Regions from separate parts of the Cellvibrio fontiphilus genome, predicted to be linked through region 2. Evidence: predicted binding sites of a transcription regulator. Region 2 holds the regulator's gene; the other holds the start of a gene.
What was found. Region 2 encodes FliA, which starts transcription of late flagellar genes. Its sites were predicted from a motif close to TAAAGTTATNNNNNNNNCGGCCGATANCC; they were not measured.

Region 1 (15,208 bases), on a different contig from region 2:
TCTGCTCGATAGCTTCGTAACCGCGATCGATGTGGTAAATGCGGTCGATCAGGGTCTCACCATCCGCCACCAAACCGGCAATCACCAAACTTGCCGAGGCGCGCAGGTCAGATGCCATTACTGGTGCCGCTTTTAAACGCTCAACACCCGTAACAATCGCCGTATTGTGTTCAAGTTCGATATGCGCACCCATACGGTTCAATTCGGCAACCTGTACCAGGCGATTTTCAAAAATCGTTTCGGTGATGTGGCTGATACCTTCAGCGACCGCATTCATTGCCATAAATTGCGATTGCATATCTGTAGGGAATGCCGGGTAAGGAGCCGTTTTCAAGCTAACTGCTTTCGGGCGCTTGCCGTGCATATCCAGCGCGATCCAGTCTTCACCAGTGGTGATATCCGCGCCCGCTTCCTGCAACTTCAATAACACGGCTTCAAGAATGTCGGCGCGGGTATTGGTCAATTTAATCTTGCCACGAGTCGCTGCAGCGGCAACCAGATAGGTGCCGGTTTCGATACGGTCAGGCATCACGCTGTATTCGCAACCGTGCAGTTTATCAACGCCATGAACTGTCAGGGTCGATGTACCTATACCTTCGATTTTCGCGCCCATAGCAACCAGCATATTGGCAAGGTCAACAATCTCAGGTTCGCGCGCCGCGTTTTCCAATACGGTTTTGCCTTCAGCCAATACCGCGGCCATCAGCAGGTTTTCAGTGCCGCCAACGGTGACCATATCCATCAGGAAATGGCAGCCTTTCAAGCGGCCATTTGAGCGAGCACGGATATAACCACCATCGATTTCGATAATCGCCCCCATGGCTTCAAGGCCGCGTAAATGGATATCCACCGGGCGCGAACCAATTGCACACCCCCCCGGGAAAGACACATTGGCTTCGCCGTAGCGCGCAAGCAATGGCCCAAGCACCAGAATCGATGCGCGCATGGTTTTTACCAGCTCGTAAGACGCGGTGTAGGAGTTGATGGTATTGGGGTCCACAATCACCACATGCTCGCCCTGAATCTCAATGGTCAGGCCGAGGGTGCGCAGCAACTGCACCATGGTAGTCATGTCTTTCAAGTGCGGAACATTGCTCAAGCGCACTTCGGAATCGGCCAAAATTGTCGCCGCCAACAGCGGCAAACCTGCATTTTTGGAACCGGAAATTCGCAGCTCGCCCGTCAGTGGACCGCTACTGTTAATCAAAAACTTATCCATACAACCCTGAAAACAAAGAAGAGAAAAAAGAGGCCCGAGCCAGCCAATGCCGACTTCAAGCCGGAGACGTTACTGTTGCTGCTGTTGCCACTGTTCGGGCGTGAAGGATTTGATGTAATCCACCGCGTGGATGCTGCGGTCAGCAAATTGCGCACTCAAGGTCGACAACACCAACTGCTGCTTTTTAACAGGGGTCAAACCGGCAAATGCAGGGCTTACGACCACCAGACCTATATGATCACCCATGACATCGACCGATTTGACATCGCAATCCGGGATTTGGCTTTCAATCAGCGCTTTGATTTGTTCAGCTTGCATAGAATTACTCGATTAAGAAGGGCTGTAATCAGAAATAAGGCGCGAAGTTTACCGGAATGTCGCCCATATCGCATCCGAAAATCCGGCACTGCAAAGCAAAACCCCCAGCGCAGGCCGGGGGTTTTGTCGATTGGCTAACTACAGATCCGGTTATGCATCAGCCAACCAATTGGCGATCACTTTATCGATATCACCGTTGTATTTTTTAAGGCTCGCCTTGAATTGACCACTGAACGATTGACCCAGGTTTACGCCATTGAGCACCACGTTGATCAATTTCCACTCGCCTGATTTTTCCTTGCGCATGGTGTAGTTCAGCTTATGGGTAGCGCCGTCGGCCGACACTTCCTGTTTGACCACCTGACGGTTGGGGTTACTGTCATCCACCCCCGCAATCACAACCTTGCTGTCGGCATAACCCAAAACACCCTTACCAAGCGATTTGACCATGCCGTCTTTAAAGACTTTTTGGAACTGTTCACGCTGTGCCGGAGTAGCCTTGGAGTATGCAGCCTTACCCATTACTGATGCAGCAATAAAAGGGAAATTCACCACTTCCTCAAGCGCCTTTTCAACTTGCTTGAAATAAACCTCATCAGCCATCTTGTCAGTATTTTTAGTCTTAACCAGACCAAACAGCTCCTGCGCGACGGTTTCAACAATTATCTGAGGACTCTGAGTGGCATCGGCAGCCTGTGATATCTGGAATCCGAGCAGCAATAACATTCCCAGAACAAAACGAGATAGATTGGTGAACACATATTTCATTGTAAAACCTTCCATATTGAGAAAAATGAACTGGTTGGCCGGGCTGAGTAAGCCTGGGCAACAGATGATCGGACAACACTACCCCCTTATGGTGCCATTCTCGTGCAAGGTATTTATTGAGGCGACTTATTAAACCAAAGGAAAGTTAAATTTAACCTGAAGCTTATTCAGGTCTTTTGCGGTGCGCACTATAACATTTCACCAATATCGGGATAACCGCATACCCGCAAAAAAGACACACCCCCACTCGCCTTGTGAAAGATGGCCGTTATAATGCAGCCCTTCTCTTTGGAATCTTGATATGACCAGCTTCGATTATCCAAGCTCTGCACGGCGCACTATACGGCTTGAAGCAGAGGCAGTAAGCGCACTGGATGGCCGTATTGGCGAAGGTTTCAGCCGCGCCTGTGAACTGATTATGGAGTGCAGCGGTAGAGTCATAGTCACCGGCATAGGCAAATCCGGTCATATTGGCAAAAAAATCGCCGCCACTCTTGCAAGTACCGGCACCCCGGCTTTTTTTGTACATCCCGCAGAAGCCAGCCATGGCGATTTGGGCATGATCGCCAAAAATGATCTGGTGCTGGCCATTTCCTACTCTGGCAGTTCCAAAGAGGTAATTACCCTGCTCCCCTTGCTCAAGCGGGCAGGCATTAAAATAATCAGCATGACAGCCAATCCCCAATCCACTCTTGGCGAGGTGGCAGAGGTCAATTTGGATATCAGCGTAGAGCATGAAGCCTGCCCGCTGGATCTGGCTCCCACCTCCAGCACTACAGCCACGCTGGTGATGGGGGATGCACTTGCCATTGCCCTGCTAGAGGCTCGCGGCTTTACTGCTGAAGATTTTGCCTTCTCTCACCCTGGAGGAGCACTGGGACGCAAACTATTACTACGCCTTGGTGACGTCATGCACACCGGTAGTGATATTCCCCATGTATCTCCCGACACCCCTTTATTGGATGCTTTGATGGTTATGTCAGAAAAAGGATTTGGCATGACAACCGTCATGAGTAATGCCCACGAGCTACTCGGCATATTTACTGATGGCGACTTGCGCCGCAGTATTGATCGGGGAATTGATGTGCGCAGCGCCAAAGTGGGTGACTTGATGAATACGACCCCCAAAATGCTGCGCGACAATACCCTCGCCGCAGAAGCCTTGGCGGTTATGGAGGAAGCCAAGATAAACGTACTACTGGTGCACAACGAACAAAAACAGTTGGTTGGTGTCGTAAAAATTAATGATTTGCTACGCGCCGGTATCATTTGATAACTGCAGCAATAATTGGACCTGGAACGAAAAAGATGAATGCTGAACTACGGGAGCGCGCTGCGCAAATCAAACTCCTGCTATTGGATGTGGATGGAGTGCTGACCGACGGGCGGCTGTTTTTCAACAATAGCGGCGATGAGTTCAAGGCATTTAATACGCTCGATGGACAGGGCATCAAAGCCCTGCAAAAAACCGGTGTCAAAGTTGGCATTATCACTGGGCGCACCAGTGATTTAGTGGCACGGCGCGCGCGGGACTTAGGGATTGATATTCTCGTTCAGGGCCGCGAGGACAAATGGGAAGCGCTGCAGGAAATCCTGCGGGAACACAGCTATGCATTGCATGAAATTGCATTCATGGGAGATGACTGGCCAGACCTGACAGTTATGACTCGCATTGGTCTTGCACTTACAGTTGCCAATGCCCATTTCAGTGTCGTAGAACGCGCGCACTGGCAAAGTCGTGAACGTGGTGGAGAGGGGGCAGTACGAGCCGCCTGCGACTTACTTATGCAAGCACAAAATACATACGATAAGGCGCTGGGCGCCTACCTGCACGGATCCTCTGCGTAAGATGAGACTAGTCGATCGAATCCAGCAAATTCACCAACAGGTTCCAGTGCCATGGATAGTTGCAATGGCTATGCTGGTGTTTTTCTTTGCATTTTCCCTGCGTCATAAAGATGACCCAAGACCAGACCCATATGCTAGCGGCGGCTTTCCACAATATTACATGACCAGCGTGGAAACCCGCGAATACGGCACCTCAGGCAATCTGCGCTATCGCCTTACCACACCGCAAATCACTCATTTTCAAAAAGATACAGAGAGCCCATCGGAACATGACTACACCATGATCGAAAGCCCTACGATGGAGTTTTTTGATGAAGACCCAACTGCACCCTGGATAGTCAATGCAAGGGAGGGTAAAAGCCAAATGAATGGTGAATTAATTCAACTTCTGAACGATGTAGAAATTCAACAACAAACGTCATCCAACGGCTTGGTGCGCATATCTACCAGCAAGCTGGATTTGCTACCCAAGACACAATTCGCGCGCACAGACAAAGCTGTTAAGATGCGCAGCGCCAAGGGTCAGATGACGGCCGAAGGCATGGAAGCTGACTTTACCAACAGTCAGTTCCAATTAAAGTCACAAGTCAAGGCTGTTTATGAACCACGTTAAATCCACTTTCAGGTTGCTTGGCCTGGTCACTGTTTTACTCAGTGCTGGCGCAGCTTGGGCATTACCCAGCGACAAAAACGAAACCATCCGTGGCTCCGCAGACAACCTAACCGTTGACCAGAAAAATGGGGTAGCCACCTATACCGGCTCAGTAGAAATCCGCCAAGGCTCCCTCACCATCAAAGCCGATTCAATCATCATTCACACCAACGCTGACGGTGGCGTTGAAAAAATGGTTGCTACAGGTAACCCGGCTAAATTCCAACAACAACCTGAAGAAACACAGGGGATAGTTACCGCCGCGGCCAAACAAATTACTTACACACCCAGCAATGAGCACTTGCTTCTGGTCGAAGATGCATCCGTCGAGCAAAATGGCGCCGTCATGAGCGGCCCACACATTAACTATGACTTGGTTAAAGAAGTCATGAAAGCCGAAGGCAACACCGCAGGTGAAGGTCAGCGGATTGAAATTGTCATCCCCCCAAAATCTGGCTCCGCAAGTGATTCACAGGCTCCCTCTTTCACTCCAGGCAGCAATTAACCTATGCCAAGTTTGCACGCGCGTCATCTCGCCAAAAGCTACAAAAAACGCAAAGTAGTTATCGATGTTTCGATCACTGTCGAGAGCGGTCACATAGTGGGTTTGTTAGGGCCAAATGGCGCTGGTAAAACAACCTGCTTTTACATGATTGCCGGCTTGGTTCCTGCCGACAACGGTAGCGTGCTTATTGATGACAGGGATATTACCCAGCTACCTATCCATGGACGCGCACGCGCTGGTATTGGCTACTTACCCCAGGAAGCATCTATCTTTCGCAAACTCACTGTCGCTGACAACATCATGGCGATACTTGAAACGCGCAAGGATTTGGACCAAAAAGCGCGTGCAGAAAAACTTGAAGCACTCTTGAGCGAATTTCATATCACGCACATCCGAGATAGTTTGGGTATGGCGCTCTCGGGGGGCGAACGTCGCCGCGTAGAAATCGCACGCGCACTGGCCACAGACCCCAAGTTTATTCTTCTGGATGAACCCTTTGCCGGTGTGGACCCCATTTCTGTAAATGACATTAAAGAAATTGTTCGCCATCTTAAAGATCGCGGCATAGGTGTATTGATAACCGACCATAATGTGCGCGAAACCCTTGATATCTGTGAAACGGCCTACATCGTCAGCGAGGGGCACATAATCGCAGAGGGCAGCGCTGATACTGTGCTGAGCAACAGCAAGGTTCGCGAAGTCTATCTGGGCGAGCACTTCCGCCTCTGACGAACAAAGCAGAAACAACTTGACAAGCAACATTCTTTGTCTACTAGGCATAAAGCTTGCTTAAGCATGTTGCTTGAAGCGCAAACCCTGACTAAACTCCACTTAACAGATGTTTTCCATACCGTGTTATTTAAGGGTTTGTTGCAACAACAATGAAACAATCTCTCCAGCTTAAACTCGGCCAACAGCTGACCATGACCCCCCAACTGCAGCAGGCAATTCGCCTCCTGCAGCTTTCAACCCTGGATTTACAGCAAGAGATCCAAGAGGCGCTTGATTCAAATCCTATGCTTGAAATGGAGGAGAGCTTTGACTCCCCTAGCCAAAGCAGTGATTACGAAGGCAGTGCTGACGATCAAATCGATTACAACCGCCAACAAGAAATTGCTGCCGAGTCCGGCACCGATACGAGTAATGATTACTCCAGTAGCGACAGCTTCACCTCTTCCACCAGCGATAGCTTTAGCGAGCCTAGTTACAGTGACACCGAGAGTTTTGGTGAGAGCGATAACTTTAGTGATGGGGAGTCATTCAGCGATAGCGATGTCTATGGGGAAAGCGAGAGTTTTAGTGCCGATAGTGGCGATTGGAGCGACTCCATTCCTTCCGATCTACCAGTAGATACCAGTTGGGATGACGTTTACCAAACCTCCGCAGCGGGAAGCTCAAACAACTTCGACAATGAAGACAGTGACTTTGAAAGCCGCCGCGCTGCAACAGACTCACTTTATGACCACCTGATGTGGCAACTTAACCTCACCCCAATGTCTGATCGTGATAGGGTGCTGGCAATGGCCATCATCGATGCCGTAGAACCCAGCGGCATGCTATCAATCAGCATTGAAGAAATATTTGAGGGAATGCGCAACGATCTGGAAGATCTGGAGTTGGATGAGGTGGTAGCGGTACAGCACCGCTTACAACAGTTTGATCCCTGCGGTGTCTGCAGCCAGAATCTTTCGGAATGCCTGCTGGTACAGCTGCAACAGTTTGACACCAAGACGCCATATCTGGATTCCGCGAAACTTATCGCCAAGCTCTATCTACCTATTTTAGGCAGCCGCGATTATCGTCAGCTGATGCGCCGCACCAAGCTTAAAGAAGCTGAACTTAGCCAAGCTATAGCCCTTATCCAGAGCCTTAACCCCCGCCCGGGCGATATTATCGCCAGCGGCGACACTGAATATGTTGTTCCTGATGTGTTTGTAGAGAAGCGCGATGGTCGCTGGATAGTGGAATTAAATCCAGAAATTGCACCGCGCCTACGCATCAATGCCAACTATGCTTCAATGGTAAAACGAGCCGACTCCAGTAGCGACAATACCTTTCTCAAAGACAATTTACAGGAGGCTCGCTGGTTTCTAAAAAGCTTACAGAGCCGTAACGAGACACTATTAAAAGTGGCGAGCTGTATTGTAGAAAAACAACGCGGCTTTCTAGACTACGGGCCGGAGGCAATGAAACCGCTGGTATTACATGACATTGCCGAGATAGTGGAAATGCATGAGTCCACCATCTCTCGTGTGACCACCCAAAAATATATGCATACACCGCAAGGTATATTTGAACTTAAGTACTTTTTCTCCAGCCACGTCAGTACCGATAGTGGAGGCGAGTGCTCATCGACAGCAATTCGCGCCATTATCAAAAAACTGGTTAGCGCTGAGAACCCCAAAAAACCCCTGAGCGATAGCAAAATTACCGACTTATTGGCGGAACAGGGAATTCAGGTGGCGCGTCGCACAATCGCAAAATATCGCGAATCGCTGAACATTCCACCTTCAAACGAACGTAAGACCATTTGACTTAGTATTGTCACTGGCAAGCAGTACCTAATTCGGAAGAAAATCAAGGATGAACTGTTAGGTTGTGCTGATCACAACCATTTTGTTTCTATCGAGAGGAAGTATCTATGCAAATAAACATTAGTGGTCATCATTTGGAAGTTACCGATTCACTAAAAGACTACGTCAACAGCAAAATTGAGCGTCTAAGTCACCACCATGATCGAATTACCAGCACCCATGTGATCCTCTCCGTTGATAAACTTATTCAGAAAGCAGAGGCCACTATCCATGTAAGTGGTAAGGACTTGTTTGCAGATGCAACCCATGATGATCTCTATGCAGCTATTGATGCCCTGGCAGATAAGCTGGATCGCCAGCTAATTAAGCACAAAGAAAAGATGCGCAGCCATCGTTAATCATCATGCGGCGGGTCGTCAGACTCGCCGCGTACTTATTGATAGAATCTTTTAGTCACACCTACCATGCAAATTCAAAATCTTATTACCCCTGGACGCACGCTTTGCGGTGTTGAGGGCGGCAGTAAAAAACGCGCCCTAGAGTTGTTAGCTAACGCTATTGCTCAGGATGTTCCGGGTATTGAGGCAGACGAACTCTTCCGCCGGCTAATCGGCAGAGAGCGCCTTGGCTCTACCGGCATAGGGCACGGCATCGCCATACCCCACTGTCGCATCGCAAATTGCAATAGCACCATAGGCGCGCTGCTCACACTGGCAGATCCAATCGATTTTGATGCCATAGATTCACAACCGGTTGACATACTGTTTGCAATGTTGGTACCCGAAGATGCTCATGATGAACATCTACAAACCCTGGCAGCACTGGCAGGAGCTCTCAACAACGCTGACTACCGCCAACGCCTGCGCACAGCGGACAGCGATACAGCACTTTTTCAAGCAGCTATAGCCGCCCCCTAGTAGGTCTATGCCATGCACCTTGTGATAGTAAGCGGGCTGTCAGGCTCAGGAAAAAGTACCGCACTGCATGTGCTGGAAGATGTTGGTTTTAATTGCATCGACAACCTACCCGTTAGCCTGCTACCAGCATTGGTAGCCCAAATACAAATCCACAAGGACGACCAGCAGCGCTTTGCCATAGGCATTGACGTGCGCAACGCCTGGCAAGACCTGAATATATTTCCGCAAATGATCAGTACACTGAAAGAGGCACATTTGCCCTTTCGGACCTTGTTTCTGGATTCTCAGCCAGCAGTACTTATTCAACGCTTTAGCGAAACACGGCGCAAACACCCACTTTCGGATAAGCACACCAGCCTTGAGGAATCCATCACGGCTGAGCAGCATTTATTGGAGCCAATCCGGGATTGTGCTGACCAAATAATCGATACCAGCCATTTGAACCTGCATGAATTGCGGGATTTAGTGAAAGAGCGTGTTGTTGGGCGCAGTGAATCGACCATGGCAATCCTGTTCGAGTCCTTTGGTTTTAAACACGGCATTCCTGTAAACGCCGATTTGGTGTTTGATGCTCGCTGTTTACCAAACCCTCACTGGAAACCCAACCTGCGCCCACTGACTGGTAAGGATCAGGATGTTATTGAGTTTTTGGAAGAACAAATCACTGTCAAAGAGATGTATGAGGACATTGAGCACTATCTGACACGCTGGCTACCTCGCTACCAAGCAAACAACCGCAGTTACATCACCATCGCTGTCGGCTGTACCGGAGGACAACATCGCTCGGTTTATCTGGCGGAACGATTACAACGTCACTTTGATCAAAGTTTTAACGATGTGCAGGTACGCCATCGCGATATCAACAAACACAAAAAGCATTAAACCATGCCAATCGAAACCCTCGACATTATCAATAAGCGTGGCTTACACGCACGTGCGGCAGCCAAGTTTGCCACTTTGGCAAACCAATTCAAGGCGAGCATTCAGGTGCGTGTGGGTGAGGGTATCTGGGCGGATGCAAAGAGTGTAATGTCTCTAATGCTACTCGCCGCAAGTTGTGGCAGCCGTATAGAAGTCAATATAGACGGCGAGGATGCGGAGATAGCGATGAGCGCTATACGCAACCTGATTGCAGATCGCTTTGAAGAAGGCGAATAAATACTCTATTGTTAATCCAAAGCAGTTGTGACTGAAGCCTCTGTGCACTAAGCTGCGCGACCTTTTAAACGCTACTCACCTTTATACTGGCTGCCAACCTTGCCGGGCTTTCATTTGGCATGACCTACTGAATACGACAGATACTTTTATGGTTTACAACTACGACGACATCAATCCGGATGACTACATTCTCAGCAAGTCGCAGGTAAAACGCGATATGCATGCCTTGCAGGCGCTGGGCGAAAGCTTGATCGATATGAATGAAAAGCAGCTGGCCAATATTCCACTCAGCGAAGAAATGTTGGATGCCATTTATATCGCCCGCAAATTACCGCCTAAAGAAGCGCGTCGCCGCCAAATCCAGTATATCGGTCGTTTGATGCGCGAAGGCAACCATGAGGAAATCAAAGCAGCGGTTGAGAAAATGCAAAACCGTAGCGATCAGTATGTGCATCGTCAGCATCAGATCGAGCGCTACCGCGATTTGCTGATTGAGGGCGACAAACAAATTTTCCAAACCCTGGTGACCTCCTGCCCGGGCCTGGATGTACAACACCTGCGTCAATTAATTCGTGCGGCACAAAAAGAAAGGGATGAAAACAAACCGCCTGCGAATGCGCGCAAACTCTTCGGTTTTATTCGCGACCAACTCGCCGCTCAGGATTAACACCAAGGTCGTATTAAAAACAAAGCCCGGAATAATCCGGGCTTTGTTTTTATAAGTCTTTTCATTTTATGGTGCATTTGCCGCATCGATCGCGTCATTAACTTCATTGGGCGATAGAATTTTCGGGCCGGGGGCCGGCTGGGTAAATGTTTCGCTGCTGTTAATCAATTTGCTGCTATCTATCCCCGCACCACTGCCCAATGCATCGGCAACTGCTTTCTTGAGCACAATAATGGCGATCCGACGATTAATAGGTTCATCGGGGCGATCAATAAGAAAAGGGGCCGCCGATCCCATCCCCTGCACTGTTGCCACCTTACCTTCTGGATAATTCCCCTCCAGTAACGCGCGGCGCGCAGCGTTAGCGCGATCTGCTGACAATTCCCAGTTGGTATAACTGGCACCTACACCATAGGGAGTCGAGTCGGTATGGCCAGTCACACTGATTTTGTTCTGTACCTTGTTCAGTATCGGGGCAAGCGCATGAAGCACCTCCACCGAATAGGGTTTGAGGTTGGCGCTGCCGACATCAAACATGGGGCGCTGGTCTTTATCAACAATCTGGATTCTCAACCCCAACGCGGTAAAGTCGATTAAGATTTGATCCTTAATTTGCTGGAACACCGAATCGAGTGCATTGATTTCCGTCTCCAGTTGTCGTTTGAGCTCCTCCAGCTGTTCGTTTTCGATCCGCTCCATCTCTTTTTTGATCTGATCCTCTGTAACCTCTTGCGCAGGCGTATCATCCACCTCTGCAGGAATCAGCGGCTCGGTAGGTTGTTCCAAATTAATTATGCCTGGATTGGCACCACCCTCACCCACTACATATGGGCTGCCAGGGTCTTGAAAGTAACCTGAGATGGCCTTTTTTTCCTCAGGCGAGGTGCTTCCCAGCAGCCACATCAAGAGAAAGAAGGCCATCATTGCGGTCATAAAATCGGCGAGTGCAACCTTCCAGGAACCGCCATGATGCCCATGGCCATGCCCCTTTTTCTTTTTGATGATGATCGGCTGCTGAGCTGAATTCTTTTCCATGGAAAATCGACCTTACTTCTTGCTGGCGCGATACTGCTCTTCCAGTTCTTTGAAACTGGGACGAACACTGTGGAAAAGAACTTTACGGCCAAACTCGACGGCTACCTGCGGTGGCACACCATTCATAGAGGCCACTAATACCGCTTTGATACATTCGTAAGCGCGGCCTTCATCGCGAACCTTACCCTGTAGATAGCTGGAAAAGGGGGCGATAAAACCATAGGCGAACAAAATCCCCAGCAGCGTTCCCACCAGTGCCGCGGCTACCGCCGCACCAATTTCAGCAGGCGGGCCGCCAATTTTGCCCATGGTGATAATCACCCCGAGCACCGCCGCCACAATACCAAAACCAGGTAAGCCATCAGCGGCATTCTGGATTGCACCGGGCACGACCGATGCCTCTGTATGATGCCCTTCCAACTCTTGCTCCATGAGGGACTCCAGTTCGTGCGGAGCCATGTTGCCCGCCACCATGATGCGCAGGTAATCACAGATAAATTCTACGATGTGATGATCTTTAAGAATGGACGCGTAGTTGGCAAAAATCGGGCTGGTTTCCGGCTCTTCAATATCCCCTTCAATAGCCATCAAACCTTCACGGCGGGTTTTGTTGAGTATGTCGTAGAGTAAAGTCAGCAGCTCCAGGTAAAACACCTTATTGAACTTGGAAGGCGTCATCAGGGAACCGCCGGATTTGATAACGCCGATAGTTACCGATAGCGGGTTGCCAATAATCATTGCGCCAAAGGAAGCACCGCAAATGATCAACACCTCGATGGGGGACATAAGTGCCATGGGGTTGCCGCCGTGCACAGCAAAACCACCAATCACACAACCCAGGACAACGATGATGCCCAAAATAATGTTCACGCAAAAACCCCCAATCCAGAATCCGATTGCCCAGCATTTGCGGACACCGGTTGAAATAACAAAATAATTCAGACGACAAGCTTAACAGTACCGTTTGAGTATAGGCAGCCTGAATTGAGGTTCAAGACAAGAACCGGATTTAATCCTCCAGCAGCCCACCAAACCTTAATCAAACACGCCTGAAGTACATAAAGCATCGTAGAATATCGGCCAAATTCTTATTTACACGAGTAGGCATTAATGAAAATTGACGAACTTAGCCCCGCACAGCGGGAAAAACTGGAAGCAGCGGCGTTTCGCCGTTTAGTTGCTCATTTGGATAGCCGCAAAGATGCACAGAACATTGATTTAATGAACCTTGCAGGCTTTTGTCGCAACTGTTTGAGCAAGTGGTATGTTGCAGCCGGAGCCGAACAGCACATCGAATTGGATTACGAGGACGCTCGCACCCACATTTATGGCATGCCCTACAGCGAGTGGAAAGCGCAATTCCAGACAGAAGCCAGTGCTGAGCAACAAGCCAAATTTGCCCAGGAAATGACCAAAAAAAATTAATGCGGCGGATACTAAAAAGCCGCTGCAATCGCAACGGCTTTTTAGTGCTAGGCAGGCAGGATCAACCCAGCTTTTGATTTAGTTTCGCGTTCAGCTTATTAGTGTCAGCGATTTATTTAAGCTGATAGGCGGTGACTGTATTTTTGAAAAAGTTAGGCACATAGAGTTGCTGGGAAGCTTGATCATAACCTATATCAGCTGTATTAATTTTTGCCTCGCGCGAATCGATCAAACGCTCCAAACGACCATCGCTGTGAACGTAATACACCAGCCCCACCCAGCAAGACACCAGAAATTCTCCGGGTTTGGTCATTTCAATACCATCAATACCCGCCTCAAAACCCTTGGCGATAACCTGGCGATTTTTATCAGCATCAATCATCAATAGCTCTGGGCCAGCGCCTACCAGCAAACTGGAACCCAAGGCTTTTAAACCGTTAGCGCTACTGACATTTTCCAAATAAGTATCCATTTTTCCCTTGTGGAAACGGTGAACTTTATTGGTTCTGGTGTCAGACACATACACAACTCCGGCAGAGCTAACTGTTACATCATTTAAAAACACAGCTTTCTCAACCGGAATTTTTTGTGTCACTTGTTGTTTTTTAATATCGATAATGACCAGCTCGGTAATGTCAGCCACATATAGATAATTACCGTCAATGGCCATGCCTTTGGGCGCATTTAATCCAGTAATCCAATCCTTATCGATGAGTTTGCCATCGGTAGTTAACTTGGCTATACCGCCCTTGCCATCCGCTTGATCACCCTGACCGTCAATCAACGCCACAAACAGAAATGGCGATTTTTTATCGGCGACATAAAGCACCGACTCAGGAGTAGGTAAATCACTCGCCTGCCACAACTGCTCCAATTGTTTAGTCGCCTGAGCACCAGCAACTAACGGAAAAAAACAGGCAACAAACAACACAATGAATTTTTTCATGGGTGAACCTCATTCTGGTTATGCATTAACAGCGGCTTGCACCGGGAGTGGCTGGGCCGGCCCAGGAGTATTTGCACCCGCATGGTGCCACCAGCGAATTACTGCAGCCAAAATGTTTTACATATCCTTGCGCAAGGTGTTTGAAGCTAGAACAGATGGCATTTACTAGCGACGGCTTTATCGAGACCCGCGAAATGATTGCGCTCCGCCAACCTAAGCTCTACCCTAGCGTTTTGATCAGCCACTAATTACCAGATGCCTATGAAACCCAGTGTCGATAAACACGCCCCCAAATCCAAAGCCACCATCAAGGATGTTGCCAAACTGGCCGGCGTCTCGTTTAAAACCGTTTCGCGTGTCATTAATAAAGAAGGGACTGTCGGGCAAGAATTGCAGGAAAAGGTTATGCAGGCGGTTAAAGCGCTGAATTACCAACCTAATCTTTCCGCACGTTTGCTGCGCGGCGCAGCGTCTTCTATTGGTTTTATTTACGACAACCCCAACAGCAACTACGTCATTGATATGCAAAAGGGAATTTTAGGGGAGTGCCGCCGCCAGGGTTATGAACTGGTAATTCACCCCTGTGATTCCAAAGCAGAAGATATTATTGATGAAGTGCTCAATATGGTGGATCGCAGCCAAGTGGGTGGACTGGTTCTTACGCCGCCCATCTCTGAAATGCCGGAAATACTTTCTGTGCTGAACAAACGCAAAATTCCGTTTGTACGCATTCTCTCCGGCTCACAACCACCGGATAAAAAAGGCCCCTGCATTTTTGTAGATGACCGCACCGCGGCTTACAAAATCACCCAATACCTGATTGATTTAGGGCATAAAGCTATCGCCTTTTTAGGCGGGGAAGAATCGCATAAATCCAGTATTGAACGCTTGGAGGGCTACAAAGCCGCACTCAAAGCCAACAAAATCACCCTGGATAAAAAATTAATTATTCCCGGTGAATATTCGTTTGAGTCAGGTGTAAAACGCACTCGCCAACTATTGGCAACCAATTTAAAACCCACTGCCGTATTTGCTTGTAACGATGAAATTGCGGCGGGCACTTTATTTGCCGCGCGCATTCAGGGTGTGGAGGTGCCGCAGCAACTTTCCATCGTCGGCTTTGAGGATAGCCCCTTCTCCCGCCAAGCCTGGCCCAACCTCACCACCGCACAGCAACCCAACACCACTATTGCCGAGCGTGCGACAGGTTTATTAA
Region 2 (15,208 bases):
ATGGCCGAAGACGACGACAGCAGCCAGGAAAAAACGGAAGAGGCCAGTGCCCGAAAACTTGAAAAGGCACGGGAAGAGGGCCAGGTTCCCCGATCGCGTGACCTTACCACCACAGCGGTACTGATGCTGGCAGCCATTGGCCTGTATGTGTTTGCTGAATTCATGGGAAAAAAAATTATTGGTATCACGCGTGAAAATTTCACACTAACGCGTGCTGCTATCTATGACCCCAATGCCATGATTGCCCATTTTGTAGCGGCTATTTACGATGGGTTATTTAGTATTGCCCCCTTAATGATTATCTTGCTTATCGCCTCTATTGTTGGCCCTATTGCTTTGGGTGGTTGGAACTACAGCACTAAAGCCATGGAGCCAAAACTAAACCGTATGGACCCAATCGCCGGCATTAAACGCATGTTTTCGGTGAAGTCGCTGATTGAATTGTTGAAAGCCCTGGCGAAAGTGTTGGTGATTTTGGGTGGCACCATTTTTATTATCCAATTTTTTGCGCAGGATATTTTTCGCTTGGTTGACGAGAGTGTTCACAGTGCGATTGTTCACTCGTTGGAAATATCAATGCTTGCCACTATCGCACTCTGCGCTACCACAATTGTTATTGCCGCGATTGATGTGCCGCTACAAATTTTTGAATACAACAAAAAATTAAAAATGTCGCGGCAAGATCAAAAAGACGAATCCAAAGACACTGACGGCAAACCCGAAGTAAAAGGCCGCATTCGTCAATTGCAACGCGAAATGGCCCAGCGCCGCATGATGACTAACGTACCGCAAGCAGACGTTATCATCACCAACCCGGAGCACTTTTCTGTTGCATTAAAATACGATCCGGAAACTATGGAAACACCGCTAATGATTGCCAAGGGCGGTGATCACGTCGCCTTAAAAATCCGCGAAATCGCCAAAGCCAACAATATTGAAATTATCCAATCACCGGTATTAGCGCGCGCCATTTTTTACACCACCGAAGTGGATCAAGAAATTCCCTCCGGCCTCTACCTCGCCGTCGCCCAGGTACTTGCCTACGTATTCCAGTTGCGCAACTACCGCAAAGGCAAAGGCGAAAGACCGACATACCCCCGCAACATCAACGTGCCGCGTGACCTGCGTTATAACGCATCAGGTAAGGTGGATTGATTACTGTATTTGTGTAGGCGGTATTATCTTCAATTTCATTCGGTAGCTACTGTATAGCTGACAATTAATTGTGTTAATCAAACCCCAATCCATCTGGGTAACAGCCTCATAGCCAAGATGGATAACAGCACCACAAGCATGACGCGGATTTGGGTTTAACCTACATGCAGGCGCGGTATTATGATCCAGTGCTGGGTAGGTTTTATGGGAATGATCCGGTGGGGTATGTTGCCAAGAGTCCGGTTCATTCATTTAGTCGATACACTTACGTTAATAACAATTCATATAAATATAATGATCCCGATGGTGAGTTTGCACATATCGTAATTGGCGCAGCAGCTGGCGGGGTAATTTCGGGTATTGCCTAGGCTATGACTACCGATAACTTCAGCGCAAAAGATTTGGCGATTAACATAGCTTCTGGTGCTGCGGCAAAACCTGCCACTGCATTTGCTACAGTTAAGACAGCAGGAAATCCAGGTCTTCCGGTTAATTCTTTAAAAGGCAACACGTTTATGGTAGGAAAAACAGAGTCGACCTCTGTGACTAGCGAAAGGGTAAAACAAGGAGTACAAGATACTATTGAAGAATCAGTATCAGTCAAAATAGTTTGTCATACGGATTCGGAGTGTTAGCGCATGATTTTTAATATTGTCATTTTTGCCGCATTAATTTTTTTTGGTAGAGCTATCTTTGCTGGAATAAAAACAGGAGTTCTTCATTCAACTTATGGTGAAGCAATGACTGTACGAAAAAGTGAAGGTGTAGCTGGTTTTTATTTTATTTTATTTTTGTATATAGCCATTTGGATATGGATGGCTTATTTATTGGTTGCCGAAATAACTATTTTTTCCTGAAATTGAAAAATTATTCCAAGTCCCGGTCAGTTCACTGCCCGGGGTTTTGCTTTTATGATTGTGATGTTGAGTTATCCCTCTGTCGTCAATACCAAACCCCCGTGCATCACTCCGCCGTCAACACCAAACAGCCTTGCATATCGATGGTGATCACGGGTGGGTTGATAGTGAATCCCGCTTGTTTCAACTAGTGTCGTACAAGGCACAGAATATTTCACCTACGCCAAAGCGGGCACCTTTCTTCATACCCAAAAAACAAATGGCGTTAATCAAAACTACATTTATCTGGGTAACAGCCTCATAGCCAAGGTGGATAACACCACCACAAGCTATGTGCACACGGATCATTTAGGTTCGGTAGTTGCTGAATCGAATAGCGCAGGGCAAATCACCAAACGTTTCCATTACAAACCCTTTGGTGAGACCCTGGAAACCCAACAGGATGATGTTGGCTATACTGGCCATAAGCATGACTCGGATTTGGGTTTAACCTACATGCAGGCGCGGTATTATGATCCAGTGCTGGGTAGGTTTTATGGGAATGATCCGGTGGGGTATGTTGCGAAGAATCCGGTGCATTCGTTTAATCGGTATGCGTATGCGAATAATAATCCGTATAAGTACATCGATCCGGACGGAAAAAATGGTGTTATCCCCAGAATGAGTCAAATGAATGCGTTAGCATCTTCTTCTCAGCAAACTCCCCAATCTGTACGAGCAGCTATTTTTGCAGAAGAACATAAAGCTCAGGCAAGCTTTAAGGCAATGAGCCTGCACGCAGATACGTTATCTGTTGTAGCAATTGCAACAGGTCAGGCGCAGGCAGCTATTCCACTAAGTGTTGTGTCAGCGACAGCATCTGTTGTAGCTGATAGCATTGATTTCACATCAGATCAGGATTTAACAAAAAAATCTAATGAAGCAACTCTCGTAGAGGGGGCTGGTTATGCTGCGGGAAAGGCTGCTGAAAATGGAGTGACTGCTGCTGGAGAGGTGGTTGGTACTTTGGGTTTTAAAGGAAAAGTAGTAGAAAGAGTCATAGATGTAGCGGCTGAAGCTACAAGTCAGAGTGTTTCCGATACCTTAAAAGACGATTATCTAAAAGATTAATCAGTAGTTTTTATAAAGGCTTTTTATGAAAGATGATTTATTAATTCATGTATATCTAGAAAAGAAGTTCTTGCTAGTATTTCGATTGCTCATGTTTTTTATTGTTTCGTTATTTTTATGGACTGTTTACGAGGCTTTTGACAATGGCTACGTTGAGACAAAGGGGAATAAAGAATTAGAGGGATCATTGATATTTTATTTATATATCCTAAAGCAACTTGTTTTTGCTGGTTTGTTTATTTGGCTTGGTACTGGCGGTGCAAGAGATAGGATGCATAATGATAAAATTGAATAATTTTGACAGTGACCTCAATCTTTGAAAATGCCCCCGACCCCTGATTATTTCAACTTGTCGGGGGTTTTTGTCTTGATGAGTATTTGATTTGTTCTCCCTCCGCCGTCAACACCAAATACCTGTGCATTACACGAATGGTCATGGGTTATTAATGCTGAATCCGGCCTGATCCAATTGGGTTATAGCTAGAGCATTATGCTTGTTACTGCCAAAACATCCCATTCAACAGCATGGCGCAATGAATTTTCGAGGGCGATTCTTTGGTTATTTGGTGGGCAAAAACCAACGCTCGCAACAGAGTAAAAACGCTTTTTTCAAATCGGTACACTTCTTGCGATAAGCACTGGTAAATGATTTCACCGTCAAGAATCCGTGCTTATGGCTCTTCCTTCGTTCAATCAGCTCAATAACTTTAATGGCAAAGCGGCGCTTGGCTCCTTGCGGGGTATGGGGCGTGGCAATTTGGGCATTCCTATTTTGCTACTGATGCTGTTGGCAATGATTATTTTGCCCATCCCGCCGTTGCTGTTGGATATGTTTTTTACTTTCAATATCGCGCTGGCACTGGTGGTGTTGCTGGTGTCAGTGTATGCCATGCGGCCGCTGGATTTTGCGGCTTTCCCGACAATTTTGCTGATTGCGACTTTACTGCGCCTGGGCCTGAATGTGGCATCTACCCGTGTGGTGTTGCTGGAAGGGCATCAAGGTGGCGATGCGGCCGGTAAGGTGATTGAAGCCTTTGGGCATGTAGTGATTGGCGGAAATTTGGCGGTGGGTATAGTGGTGTTCATCATTCTGATGATCATCAACTTTGTGGTGGTAACCAAGGGTGCCGGGCGTATCTCCGAAGTGAGTGCGCGTTTCACCCTGGATGCTATGCCCGGTAAACAAATGGCAATCGATGCCGATTTGAATGCGGGTTTGATCGATCAGGATCAGGCGCGTACCCGCCGGCAGGAAGTCTCGTCTGAGGCTGATTTTTACGGCGCTATGGATGGTGCGAGCAAATTTGTACGCGGCGATGCGGTCGCCGGCATCATGATTATGTTTATCAACATCTTTGGCGGTCTTGCCATAGGTATGGCACAACATGATCTTCCGTTTGTTGAGGCATTTGAGAAATACACCATCCTGACGATTGGTGATGGTCTGGTCGCACAAATTCCCGGGCTGTTGTTATCTGTGGCTTCTGCCATTTTGGTTACCCGTGTTAACAGTTCCCAGGAGATGGGGGCGCAGGTTGTCGGTCAGATGTTTACCTCTCCAAAAGCGCTGGCGGTTAGCGGCATCATGATGTTGGTGATGGGTGCTATACCCGGAATGCCGCATCTGGCATTTCTTGGATTGGGATTTATTTGCGTTGGTTTGGCCTACTACATCCACTGGCGCAAGCAACAGCCTGCCGCGGTGGAGGACAACTCGTTTATCCCCGCCGGTGCACGCTTGGCCGGAGAAATGCCCACAGGTGGTGGTGCGCCGGCCGGTGCGAGTATCGCGCCACAACGCAGCGCGCCGGCGCTACCGCCTGGTACACCTGAATCGCCTGAACTGGGTTGGGATGATGTACAGCCAGTGGATGTCATTGGGCTGGAGGTTGGTTATCGCCTCATTCCGATGGTGGATAAAAACCAGGGTGGTGAATTGTTGGGGCGTATCAAAGGCGTTCGTAAAAAGCTGTCACAGGAAATGGGGTTCCTCATTCCCTCGGTGCACATTCGCGACAATCTTGACCTGAATCCAACCGGTTATCGCATCAGTCTCATGGGGGTATCCATGGCGGAGGCAGATGTTTACCCGGATCGTGAATTGGCGATAAATCCGGGGCAGGTGTTTGGCTCGCTGGATGGTTTAAAAACCAAAGATCCGGCGTTTGGTTTGGATGCTATTTGGATTAACCCCAACCTGCGGGAGCAGGCGCAAACCCTGGGTTATACCGTGGTAGACCCGAGCACCGTGGTGGCGACCCATCTCAATCAAATTCTGCAGCAGCATACCTTCGAACTGCTGGGCCATGAGGACGTACAAAAACTATTGGATATGCTGGCGAAGACTTCGCCCAAACTGGTGGAAGAGCTAGTGCCTAATACCATCAGCATTAATGTGCTGCTGAAAGTCCTGCAGAACCTGCTGCGTGAGCGGGTGCCTATTCGCGATATTCGCTCCATCGCCGAAGCTTTGGCGGGCAGTGGTATCAAGAGTCAAGATCCCGCCGCTTTAACCGCCTTGGCGCGGGTAGCACTCTGCCGACAAATCGTCCAAAACATCATAGGAAACGAGCGAAACCTGCCTGTAGTAACGCTTGAGCCGGGTTTGGAACAGTTATTGCTAAATACCGTTCAACAGGCACAAAAAGCTGGCGCTGACGATAGTGCGTTTATCGAACCCGGCTTGGCGGACAGGTTGCAGCAGTCGCTGATTACCGCGGCCCAGAAGATGGAAATGGCGGGTAAGCCGCTGGTGTTACTGGTTGCTGCACCTCTGCGTCCCATGCTGGCGCGCTTTGTTCGTCATAGCGTCCCCGATATGCGGGTTCTGGCTTACAACGAAGTGCCTGACAACAAACAAATCAGTATCGAAGCCAGCGTAGGTGCTGACAAAAATGGCTGATTACCTTAGTGCAATTTAATGGTTAACCAGGTGGCCCACCCCGGGCGGGAGTTGAATATGCAAGTCAAACGTTTCGTAGCTGCCGATATGCGCCGTGCGTTGGAATTGGTTCGCCAGGAGCTGGGGCCAGATGCAATTATTCTCTCCAGCAACCGTATCCCTGAGGGAGTGGAGTTGCTGACTACCATGGGTTCGGATTACGAGCTGAAACAGCTTCAAACCCGTCCGTTTTCCGAGGCGACTTTTGCCCCCAGCGAGCCATTGCTGAGTGATGGCGATTTATCGCCACGGGTTTTGGAGCGCCAGCCTGCGCGTAAAAATGTGGCGCCGGTAATCAGCCAGATTCCCGATCACCCCAACGCCGGTAAAACCGGCGCTCAACTGGCGGACGATATAGAGCGCGCGCATCAACGGATGATTGCGGCCCGCAAGGCAGAGGAATCTGCCAAAGAATTTTTGGTGGGTAAAAATACGGTGGTAAATGCTGGAATTCCGCGCCATGCCTCTGCGCCGGCGGCATCGCCCAAAAAAGGCATGAGTGCTGCGGAGCGCTATCCGCTGGTTGATCCGGCGCCGGCACCTGCCGCCAAGACCTTAACCCCTGACTCACTGTCATTTCGCGATGCCTTGCTCAGCAATACCCGCAGTGTCCAGGATCAAAAAATCGATGCGTTGCTCACTGGCAATCACATCGCCAACAACACAACCAAGCCCACCGTTGCTCCAGTGGTTTCCGCACCGGATGTGCTCGATCAAAACGCCCAATTGAGTGAGTTGCAAGCGGAAATCGCCGATATGCGATTACTGCTGGAGCAGCAGCTGGATCGTTTGACTGGTCAGCAAACCATCGCCAACGACTCCCCCATACTGGCAAGTATTGCTCGTCGTCTGGAGCGCCTGAGTTTGCCAAAAGAAGTAATCGCCAAAGTGATTAGTGCTTGTACTAAAACCAAAACTCTCGGTGAAGCCTGGCCGGACGCTCTGGCCAATCTGGCCCATCAGCTGCCAGTGAATGGCCGTGATATTGTCGATCAGGGCGGTATTTTTGCGTTTGTTGGCCCCACTGGTTCAGGTAAAACTACCACTATCGGAAAGCTGGCCGCGCGCTATGTGCTGCAGCATGGCGCTGACAAGGTGGCGATTATCACCACCGACACTTATCGCATTGCGGCTCACGATCAATTGCGTTCGCTGGCGCGTATTTTGCGCGTGCCGGTGCGTGTGGTCGATGAAGCTAACCCACTGGATGCAGTATTGCGCAGCTTGCGTCACTGCTTATTGGTGTTGATCGATACGGCAGGTTTCCGCCATGGCGACCCGCATTTAAAGGCCCAGCTGAAAGCCTTGGCAGATCAACCGCAAGTGAAAACCTATCTGGTAATGTCATCCAACAGTCAGGCGCAAATGCTAAAAGCCTCGGTGCATGCCTATGGTGCTGCGCGCTTGCAAGGGTGTGTGCTGACCAAGCTGGATGAAACCGCTGGCATTGGTGAAGCGCTGGGCGTGGTGATGCAAAGCCGCCTGCCGATTGCCTACACCACCGATGGTCAGGACATTCCCAAAAATCTGGAAGTGGCGCGAGCACACCAGTTGGTGGCCCGTGCTGTCGCTTTGCTTAAAACGACAACAGCAACGGCGGTTTCTTAACCAGTAAATCTATATAAGCCCATGATTTTAGCGGTGAAACTGAAATTTATCGGATCTTTTTCCAATCCCTATCTATACTCAGTTCACCAGTGGCGCGCGACAAAAAGGTCGTAATACTGAACAGCGGCCGCGCTTAAAAAGAATATGTTTGGAGTTACCTGTAGATGAGCCAAGTGCGACCCGTTCAAGTTATCGCCGTGTCCGGCGGCAAAGGCGGAGTAGGCAAGAGCAACATTTCCGTCAACCTGAGTATTGCCTTGGCAGAATTGCGTCGTCGGGTGGTATTGCTGGATGCTGACTTGGGGCTCGCTAATGTCGATGTATTGTTGGGCATTCGTGCAACTCACACACTTGCCGATGTTCTGGCGGGAACCCATTCGCTCAGTGATGTTCTGGTCACCGGCCCCGCCGGCGTAAAAATAGTACCCGCTTCATCAGGCGTGCAACGCATGGCCGAATTGAGTAGTGCAGAGCACGTCGGCCTGATCAATGCGTTTAACGAATTGTCAGATCAAGTGGATATTTTGGTGATAGATACTGCTGCCGGGATATCCGACACGGTGGTGAGTTTTGTGCGCGCCGCCAACGAAGTCATTATTGTTGTCTGTGATGAGCCATCCTCAATCACCGACTCCTACGCCCTCATTAAATTACTCAACAAAGAATATGGAATGCAGCGCTTCCGGGTTGTTGCAAACATGACGCGCACCCAGCAGGAAGGTATGAATATGTTCAACAAACTGAATACCGTTTGTGAGCGTTTCCTGGATGTAACCCTGCAGTTTGTTGGTCAAATTCCGTTTGATGAAAACGTGCGCAAAGCTGTGCAAAAGCAAAAAGCGCTGTTGGAATTTGCGCCCAATTCCAAAGCGGCGGTAGCAATTCGCGCACTGGCTCAAGCCGTTGATAAATGGCCACTGCCTTATTCGCCCACCGGGCGTTTGGAGTTTTTTGTCGAGCGGTTATTGCAGGCAGCAAACGCGCGTTAATAAAGAATAGTGTGCCCATTTGCCGGTTTCGTTGCGGCGAGTGATATCGGTGAGTTGCCGGTTGTAAACAGGTGAGGCGAGGGTGCCAGTAGTGACGGCAGTTTCTGCCAAACAGAAGGTGTTCGATGGCCGCAGTCAATGGTTTAGCCATGTACGATAAAAAGACCTTGCTCGATGCGCAAATCAATATCGAAGATTTCGCTCCGCTGGTAAAGCGCATCGCCTACCACATGATGCTGCGCATGCCTGCCTCAGTGCAGGTCGATGACCTTATTCAAGCGGGCATGATTGGTTTAATTGAAGCCTCCCAAAAATACGATGCCTCCCGTGGCGCCAGTTTTGAAACCTACGCAGGTATTCGTATCCGTGGTGCCATTGTGGACGAAATGCGTCGTGGTGATTGGGTTCCACGCTCTGTGCACCGCAATGCGCGCCGTGTGGCCCGCGCTGTTGCCGTAGTAGAGGCGCGCACCGGGCGTGATGCGAGCGATGCGGAAGTCGCCGCTGAGTTGGAGGTATCGCTAGAAGAATATTTTGAAATGCTGCAGGACGCCAACGGCAGCCGTCTTTTCAGTTACGAAGAAACCTTCGGTGAAGAAGACAGCAATATCGATGCGTCTGAACACAGCAGCGCCTTTGCCAGCCCATTGGAAGGTGTACAGCGCGAAGGGCTTAAACGCGCGTTGGCCGATGCTATTACCCAGTTACCTGAACGCGAGCGCATGGTGCTAGCGCTTTATTACGATCAGGAATTGAATCTGAAAGAGATTGGGTTGGTATTGGGTGTTAGTGAATCCCGTGTTAGCCAAATTCATAGCCAAGCGGCCGCTCGCTTGCGCAATCGGCTGGGCGGTTGGCAGCCCACATAAGTTGAGCAAAAAGTAATCGCTCTGATCGAATTAGATTAAAGTCTGAGCGCTCAGGTGCTAATTAGTCTGTAAATACAACAATTTGCGCTATTATTTGCAGTAAAAGTTGAAGATTTACGCGCCGTCACTGGCTAGAGCTTCAACTCCTACTAGACTATGAATTAACAAAATTCCCTTCTGGGTTATTGGAGGTTGCGTTGGATAAGAATATGAAAATCCTGATTGTTGATGACTTTTCAACAATGCGGCGGATCATTAAAAACTTGCTGCGGGATTTGGGGTTTTCCAATACCCACGAAGCAGATGACGGTGTCACTGCTTTGCCCATGCTTAAAAATGGCGATTTCCAATTTCTGGTGACTGACTGGAACATGCCTGGCATGACCGGTATTGACTTGCTCAAAGCGGTGCGCGCTGATGAAAAGCTCCGCACCTTGCCAGTACTTATGGTAACGGCTGAAGCCAAGCGCGATCAGATCATTGAAGCGGCTCAGGCGGGAGTAAATGGTTATGTAGTCAAACCTTTTACTGCACAGGCGCTGAAGGAAAAAATCGAGAAAATTTTTGAGCGGGTTGGATAAAACCGTCGATTGAATAATAAATAAGGCGTCGCCATGGCATCAGAAACCCAAACATCCTTCAATGACGAATTTGTCGTCGAATTGAGAGAGTGCGCCAAGTTGCTTGCAGAAAAACTGCAAAGTAACCAAATCGAAGAAGCATCGATTTTGATTCAGACGATTACCCAGTCGCGCGACCGACATATCTTTCAATCTGTTGGTCGTTTAACACGCGGTTTGCATGATGCGATTGTCAATTTCAATGTTGATGCAGATTTAAGTAAAGAACCGCCCAAAATTGAAAATTCGGATATCCACGACGCTTCAAACCGGTTGAATTACGTTATTGAATTAACGCAAAAAGCCGCTGAAAAAACCATGGATGTGGTAGACGAAGCAGCCCCTATTGCGATGAACCTTGGCCAAGAAGCCAGCAGTTTGCGCAGCGAGTGGGCGCGACTAAAGCGCCGTGAAATGAGCGCAGATGAATTTCGTCAGCTCTATGAGCGCATGGATGTTTTTTTAGGCCAAATGGTTACTGGTACTGAACAGCTCGGCAAAAACCTGCAAGACATTGTGCTTGAACAGGGCTTTCAGGATTTAACTGGCCAGGTCTTAAAACGCGTTATCGGTTTAATCAATGATGTTGAAAAAGATTTAGTAAGTTTGGTGCGAATTGCCGGGCAGGTGGAAGAGATCACTGGTCTTGGTAATGATCGTGAAACCGTCGCACACGATATGGAAATTATGCACAAACGTAAAACTGAAGCCGAAGGGCCACAAATTAACAAAGAGCGGGCAGATGTAGTATCCGGGCAAGATGATGTGGATGACTTGTTATCCAGCCTTGGTTTTTAAACTGCAGGTCACTCGAGGAAAGTTGAATGAGTTTTGGTGATGACGAGGATATCCTCCAGGATTTTCTGGTAGAGGCAGGCGAAATTCTCGAGCGCCTCAGCCAGCAATTGGTTGACCTGGAGCAGCGCCCGGAAGATAAAGATTTGCTCAATGCGATCTTCCGCGGTTTTCACACTGTAAAAGGTGGTGCTGGTTTTCTGGCGCTTACCCCCATGGTGGAATGTTGTCACCTCACCGAAAACCTGTTTGATATTTTGCGTAATGGCAAACGCGCTGTTACTTCGGAATTAATGGATGTTGTGCTTTCCGCATTGGATATGGTGAACCAGCAGTTTGAGTTGGTATCCCAACGCGAGGAGTTGCCACCCGTAGACCAAGGGTTAATTGCTGCACTGGAGCGCCTGGTTTCTTGCGAAGATCTACACGAAAGTGAAGCATCCGAAACGCCAGCAGAGGCAGCGGCGCCAGAGCTAACGAGCCATTCTGATAATTCTATTCAGCACCACTCCGAGTCCCAGCCTGCGTCGGGCGACATCACAGATGCAGAATTTGAACAGCTGCTTGACGCCATATCCGGTGCGCAACCAGCAGCCAGTTCTGCCAGTGCGACATCCTCACACGAGCCTGCTCCCACAGCAGTTGCCAGTGGTCATGATGATATTTCTGAAGATGAGTTCGAGGCATTACTCGATCAATTACATGGCAAAGGCAAGGGACCAGGTATTCAAACCCCACCAGTCGCCCCAGTTGCTGCAAACCCGGTAGCGGCAACGGCAACAACAGCTTCTGGTGATGAGATTTCAGAAGACGAATTTGAAGCTCTATTAGATCAGCTGCACGGTAAGGGCAAGGGGCCAGGCATCAATGCTGCTCCTGCGCCAGTTGCTGCAGTCTCTAGCCCCGCCCCCGAGGCTACCAGTGGGGCAGGCGACCTGATTACAGATGATGAATTTGATGCGTTACTTGACCAGTTGCACGGTAAGGGTAAGGGGCCGGGTACGGCTGCAACTGACAGCCTAAACACTCCTGCAGCCGCGTCATCGGCGCCAGTTGCCAAACCAGCAGCACCAAAAACTGCCCCCAAACCCGAGTCAAAACCAGAAGCGGCTAAAGCAGCGGCGCCAGTGCCGGCGGCTAAAAAAGTCGAGCCCGCCAAACCCGCCGCTGTCAGTGCCCCAGTCGCCGCACCTGCGGTAGATAAAGAGGCTCCTGCAGTGGAGACCACCGTGCGTGTGGACACCCAGCGCCTCGATGACATTATGAATATGGTGGGCGAGCTGGTTTTGGTGCGCAATCGCCTGGTGCGCTTGGGTAACGGCTCAACCAATGAAGCCCTGGCAAAAGCAGTGGCCAACCTGGATGTTGTGACCGCGGATTTGCAAACATCCGTGATGAAAACCCGCATGCAGCCAATCAAAAAAGTGTTTGGCCGCTTCCCGCGTGTAGTGCGTGATTTGGCGCGTAGCCTGCGTAAAGAAATTAATTTGGAATTAGTGGGTGAAGAAACCGATCTGGATAAAAATCTGGTGGAGGCGCTTGCTGATCCACTGGTGCATTTGGTCCGCAATTCGGTTGACCATGGCATAGAATTCCCCGATGTGCGCGAGGCTAATGGTAAGCCTCGCGTTGGTCAGGTGGTGCTTTCTGCAGAGCAAGAGGGCGACCATATCCTGCTGTCGATCAGTGATGACGGTGCGGGTATGGATCCGGTGAAACTGCGCCGCATCGCCGTAGAAAAAGGCATGTTCGATGAGGATACCGCTAATCGTTTGTCCGACACCGAAGCCTACAACTTAATTTTTGCTCCCGGTTTTTCCACCAAAAAAGAAATTTCCGATGTGTCCGGCCGTGGCGTCGGCATGGATGTCGTAAAAACCAAAATCACCCAACTTAACGGCACGGTGGAAATTAAATCCGAGTTGGGAAAAGGCACCCGTTTTATTATCAAAGTGCCACTGACTCTGGCAATCATGCCCACCTTGATGTTTATGCTTGGTCAGCAAACCTTTGCGTTTCCACTGGTCAGCGTGAATGAAATCTTCCATATGGATCTGACCAAGAGTCACATAGTGGATGGACAGGACTGCGTTGCTATTCGCGATCAGGCGATTCCACTTTTCTATATGAAAGATTGGTTAGTAAAAAACGCTTTTGGTCATCGTCCTGATAACGCACACGTAGTCATAGTTACTGTGGGCTCGCGTCGTGTGGGTTTTGTAGTGGATCAGTTGATTGGCCAAGAAGAAGTGGTAATCAAACCTTTAGGCAAAATGCTGCAGGGTACGCCTGGCATGGCGGGTGCCACTATTACCGGTGATGGCACCATTGCGCTGATTCTGGACATTCCAAGTTTGTTGCGTCGCTATGCAAAAGGTTCTGCCGGCTGGGGGCATAGCTAATTTATTGAGTGCCATGGTGGTACTGGTTAGGCGATTTAATGCGGCCTCTTCGTCTATTCTTTTTAAATATTTTCCCTTGCGGAGCGCGATAGATGCCTTTCCGGGTATTAGTAGTTGATGATTCCAATTTCTTTCAGCACCGCTTGAAAGACATTATTAATGAGCATCCGGAATTAAAAGTTGTTGGCATCGCAAGTAATGGGCGTGAAGCTATCGATAAAGCGGCGGAATTAAAGCCGGATATCATCACCATGGATTTTGAAATGCCGGTGATGGATGGTGTTACGGCAATAAAACACATCATGTCTAACCGCCGCGTGCCCATTTTGATGTTTTCGTCGCTCACCTACGAAGGCGCTAAAATTACGCTGGATGCCTTAGCGGCGGGTGCTCTTGATTTTATCCCCAAGGATTTTGCCGAAGTCTCGCGCAATTCCGAAGCACTTAAGAAAAAGCTGCACGAGCGATTAATCACGCTGGCTGGTTCAGGTAGCCGGCCTGTACCCCCTGCTGCGGTCACATCGGTTCCTTCGTCTACATCGGGCACTCCAAGTATTAACTCCTCATTCAAACCCTTAAGCACGCCTGCACCCTTACCGCGTGTTGCACCTGTGGTTACCGATGAGCCAGTACGTGCATCCTCGGGGTCTGATTCCTATCGCCTTAAAAATAAACCCAAGCTCCTTGTTATTGGCGCCTCTACAGGCGGGCCGGTTGCGCTTGCTGAAGTATTAATGGCGCTGCCAGCTAATTTTCCGCTGCCTATAGTGCTTGTGCAGCATATGCCGGAAAATTTCACCAAAGCCTTTGCGGAACGCCTTAATAAGCAGTGTCATATTCGCGTTCGCGAAGCGGTAGACGGTGACCAACTGCAACCGGGTCTTGCATTGCTGGCACCCGGCGGTAAACAGCTTATGCTGGATAAGCGCAATGGCGGTTCAGTGCGTGTTTTGCCAGACGACGAGCGTGTGAATTACAAACCCTCGCTCGATATCACCTTTGGGTCTGCTGCCAACAATTATGCAGACAAGGTATTGGGCGTAGTGTTAACCGGTATGGGGTCGGATGGCTGCAACGGCGCACGGCTATTAAAAGAGGCCGGTTCATCACTCTGGTCACAGGATGAAGCCAGTTGTGTTATTTATGGCATGCCCATGGCGGTAGCTCGCGCTGGGTTAACTGATAAGGTGCTAAGCCTCAAGGATATAGGGCCGCGCTTGGTGAAGGAGCTTATGTGATGGATTTGCTCAGTATTATCGGCGTCATCCTCGCGTTTGCCGCCATTATAGGGGGCAATTTTTTAGAGGGCGGAGGCATTGGGACTCTGGTCAACGGGCCGGCTGCATTGATTGTATTGGGTGGTACTTTTGGTGCGGCCATGTTGCAGACATCAAAAGTAAATCTACGCCGTGCATTAAAAATTGTTAGCTGGGTTTTTAAGCCCCCCTATGTTCCTTTCAAGCAAGGTATAGCGAATATAGTTCGCTGGGCAGCGGCGGCACGCAAAGACGGTTTGCTGGGTTTGGAGGAAATTTCCGAGCGCGAAAAAGATAAATTTGCCAAAAAAGGTTTGCAACTATTGGTGGATGGTAATGAACCAGAAGTAATTCGCCGCATTCTGGAAACTGATTTGATAGTGAATGAGCAGCGAGATTTTGACGCAATTAAATTTTACGAATCCATGGGTGGCTATGCGCCTACCATTGGCATTATTGGCGCCGTTATGGGCTTGATCCATGTGATGAACAACCTCGCAGACCCAGCGACTCTTGGGCCTGGAATTGCTATCGCTTTTGTGGCCACAATCTATGGTGTTGCGCTTGCGAATTTAGTGTTTATTCCCATCTCCAATAAACTACGCA

Region 1: a site for FliA is predicted at 12,693-12,721, ahead of motA (flagellar motor stator protein MotA). Genes of this name have one in related genera too.

What each region holds. Positions count from the first base shown of each region.
Region 1 covers NZ_JBHRTF010000004.1:842,224-857,431, reverse strand. Annotated here, with positions in the region: gene murA (UDP-N-acetylglucosamine 1-carboxyvinyltransferase) at 1-1,219, opposite strand, end outside; gene ACFODX_RS12205 (BolA family protein) at 1,289-1,537, opposite strand; gene ACFODX_RS12200 (MlaC/ttg2D family ABC transporter substrate-binding protein) at 1,688-2,305, opposite strand; gene ACFODX_RS12195 (KpsF/GutQ family sugar-phosphate isomerase) at 2,607-3,578, shown strand; gene ACFODX_RS12190 (KdsC family phosphatase) at 3,614-4,153, shown strand; gene lptC (LPS export ABC transporter periplasmic protein LptC) at 4,155-4,766, shown strand; gene lptA (lipopolysaccharide transport periplasmic protein LptA) at 4,753-5,310, shown strand; gene lptB (LPS export ABC transporter ATP-binding protein) at 5,314-6,039, shown strand; gene ACFODX_RS12170 (RNA polymerase factor sigma-54) at 6,192-7,844, shown strand; gene hpf (ribosome hibernation-promoting factor, HPF/YfiA family) at 7,952-8,242, shown strand; gene ptsN (PTS IIA-like nitrogen regulatory protein PtsN) at 8,309-8,761, shown strand; gene rapZ (RNase adapter RapZ) at 8,774-9,643, shown strand; gene ACFODX_RS12150 (HPr family phosphocarrier protein) at 9,647-9,919, shown strand; gene yjgA (ribosome biogenesis factor YjgA) at 10,068-10,586, shown strand; gene motB (flagellar motor protein MotB) at 10,653-11,621, opposite strand; gene motA (flagellar motor stator protein MotA) at 11,634-12,491, opposite strand; gene ACFODX_RS12130 (DUF1244 domain-containing protein) at 12,732-13,046, shown strand; gene ACFODX_RS12125 (GTP-binding protein) at 13,159-13,992, opposite strand; gene ACFODX_RS12120 (LacI family DNA-binding transcriptional regulator) at 14,254-15,208, shown strand, end outside.
Region 2 covers NZ_JBHRTF010000003.1:418,568-433,775, forward strand. Annotated here, with positions in the region: gene flhB (flagellar biosynthesis protein FlhB) at 1-1,155, shown strand; partial or broken gene ACFODX_RS07440 (RHS repeat-associated core domain-containing protein) at 1,299-1,523, shown strand; gene ACFODX_RS07445 (hypothetical protein) at 1,527-1,790, shown strand; gene ACFODX_RS07450 (hypothetical protein) at 1,794-2,012, shown strand; gene ACFODX_RS07455 (RHS repeat-associated core domain-containing protein) at 2,322-3,122, shown strand; gene ACFODX_RS07460 (hypothetical protein) at 3,148-3,417, shown strand; gene flhA (flagellar biosynthesis protein FlhA) at 3,796-6,024, shown strand; gene flhF (flagellar biosynthesis protein FlhF) at 6,082-7,671, shown strand; gene ACFODX_RS07475 (MinD/ParA family protein) at 7,836-8,660, shown strand; gene ACFODX_RS07480 (RNA polymerase sigma factor FliA) at 8,786-9,529, shown strand; gene cheY (chemotaxis response regulator CheY) at 9,727-10,110, shown strand; gene ACFODX_RS07490 (protein phosphatase CheZ) at 10,144-10,947, shown strand; gene ACFODX_RS07495 (chemotaxis protein CheA) at 10,974-13,346, shown strand; gene ACFODX_RS07500 (protein-glutamate methylesterase/protein-glutamine glutaminase) at 13,439-14,584, shown strand; gene ACFODX_RS07505 (flagellar motor protein) at 14,584-15,208, shown strand, end outside.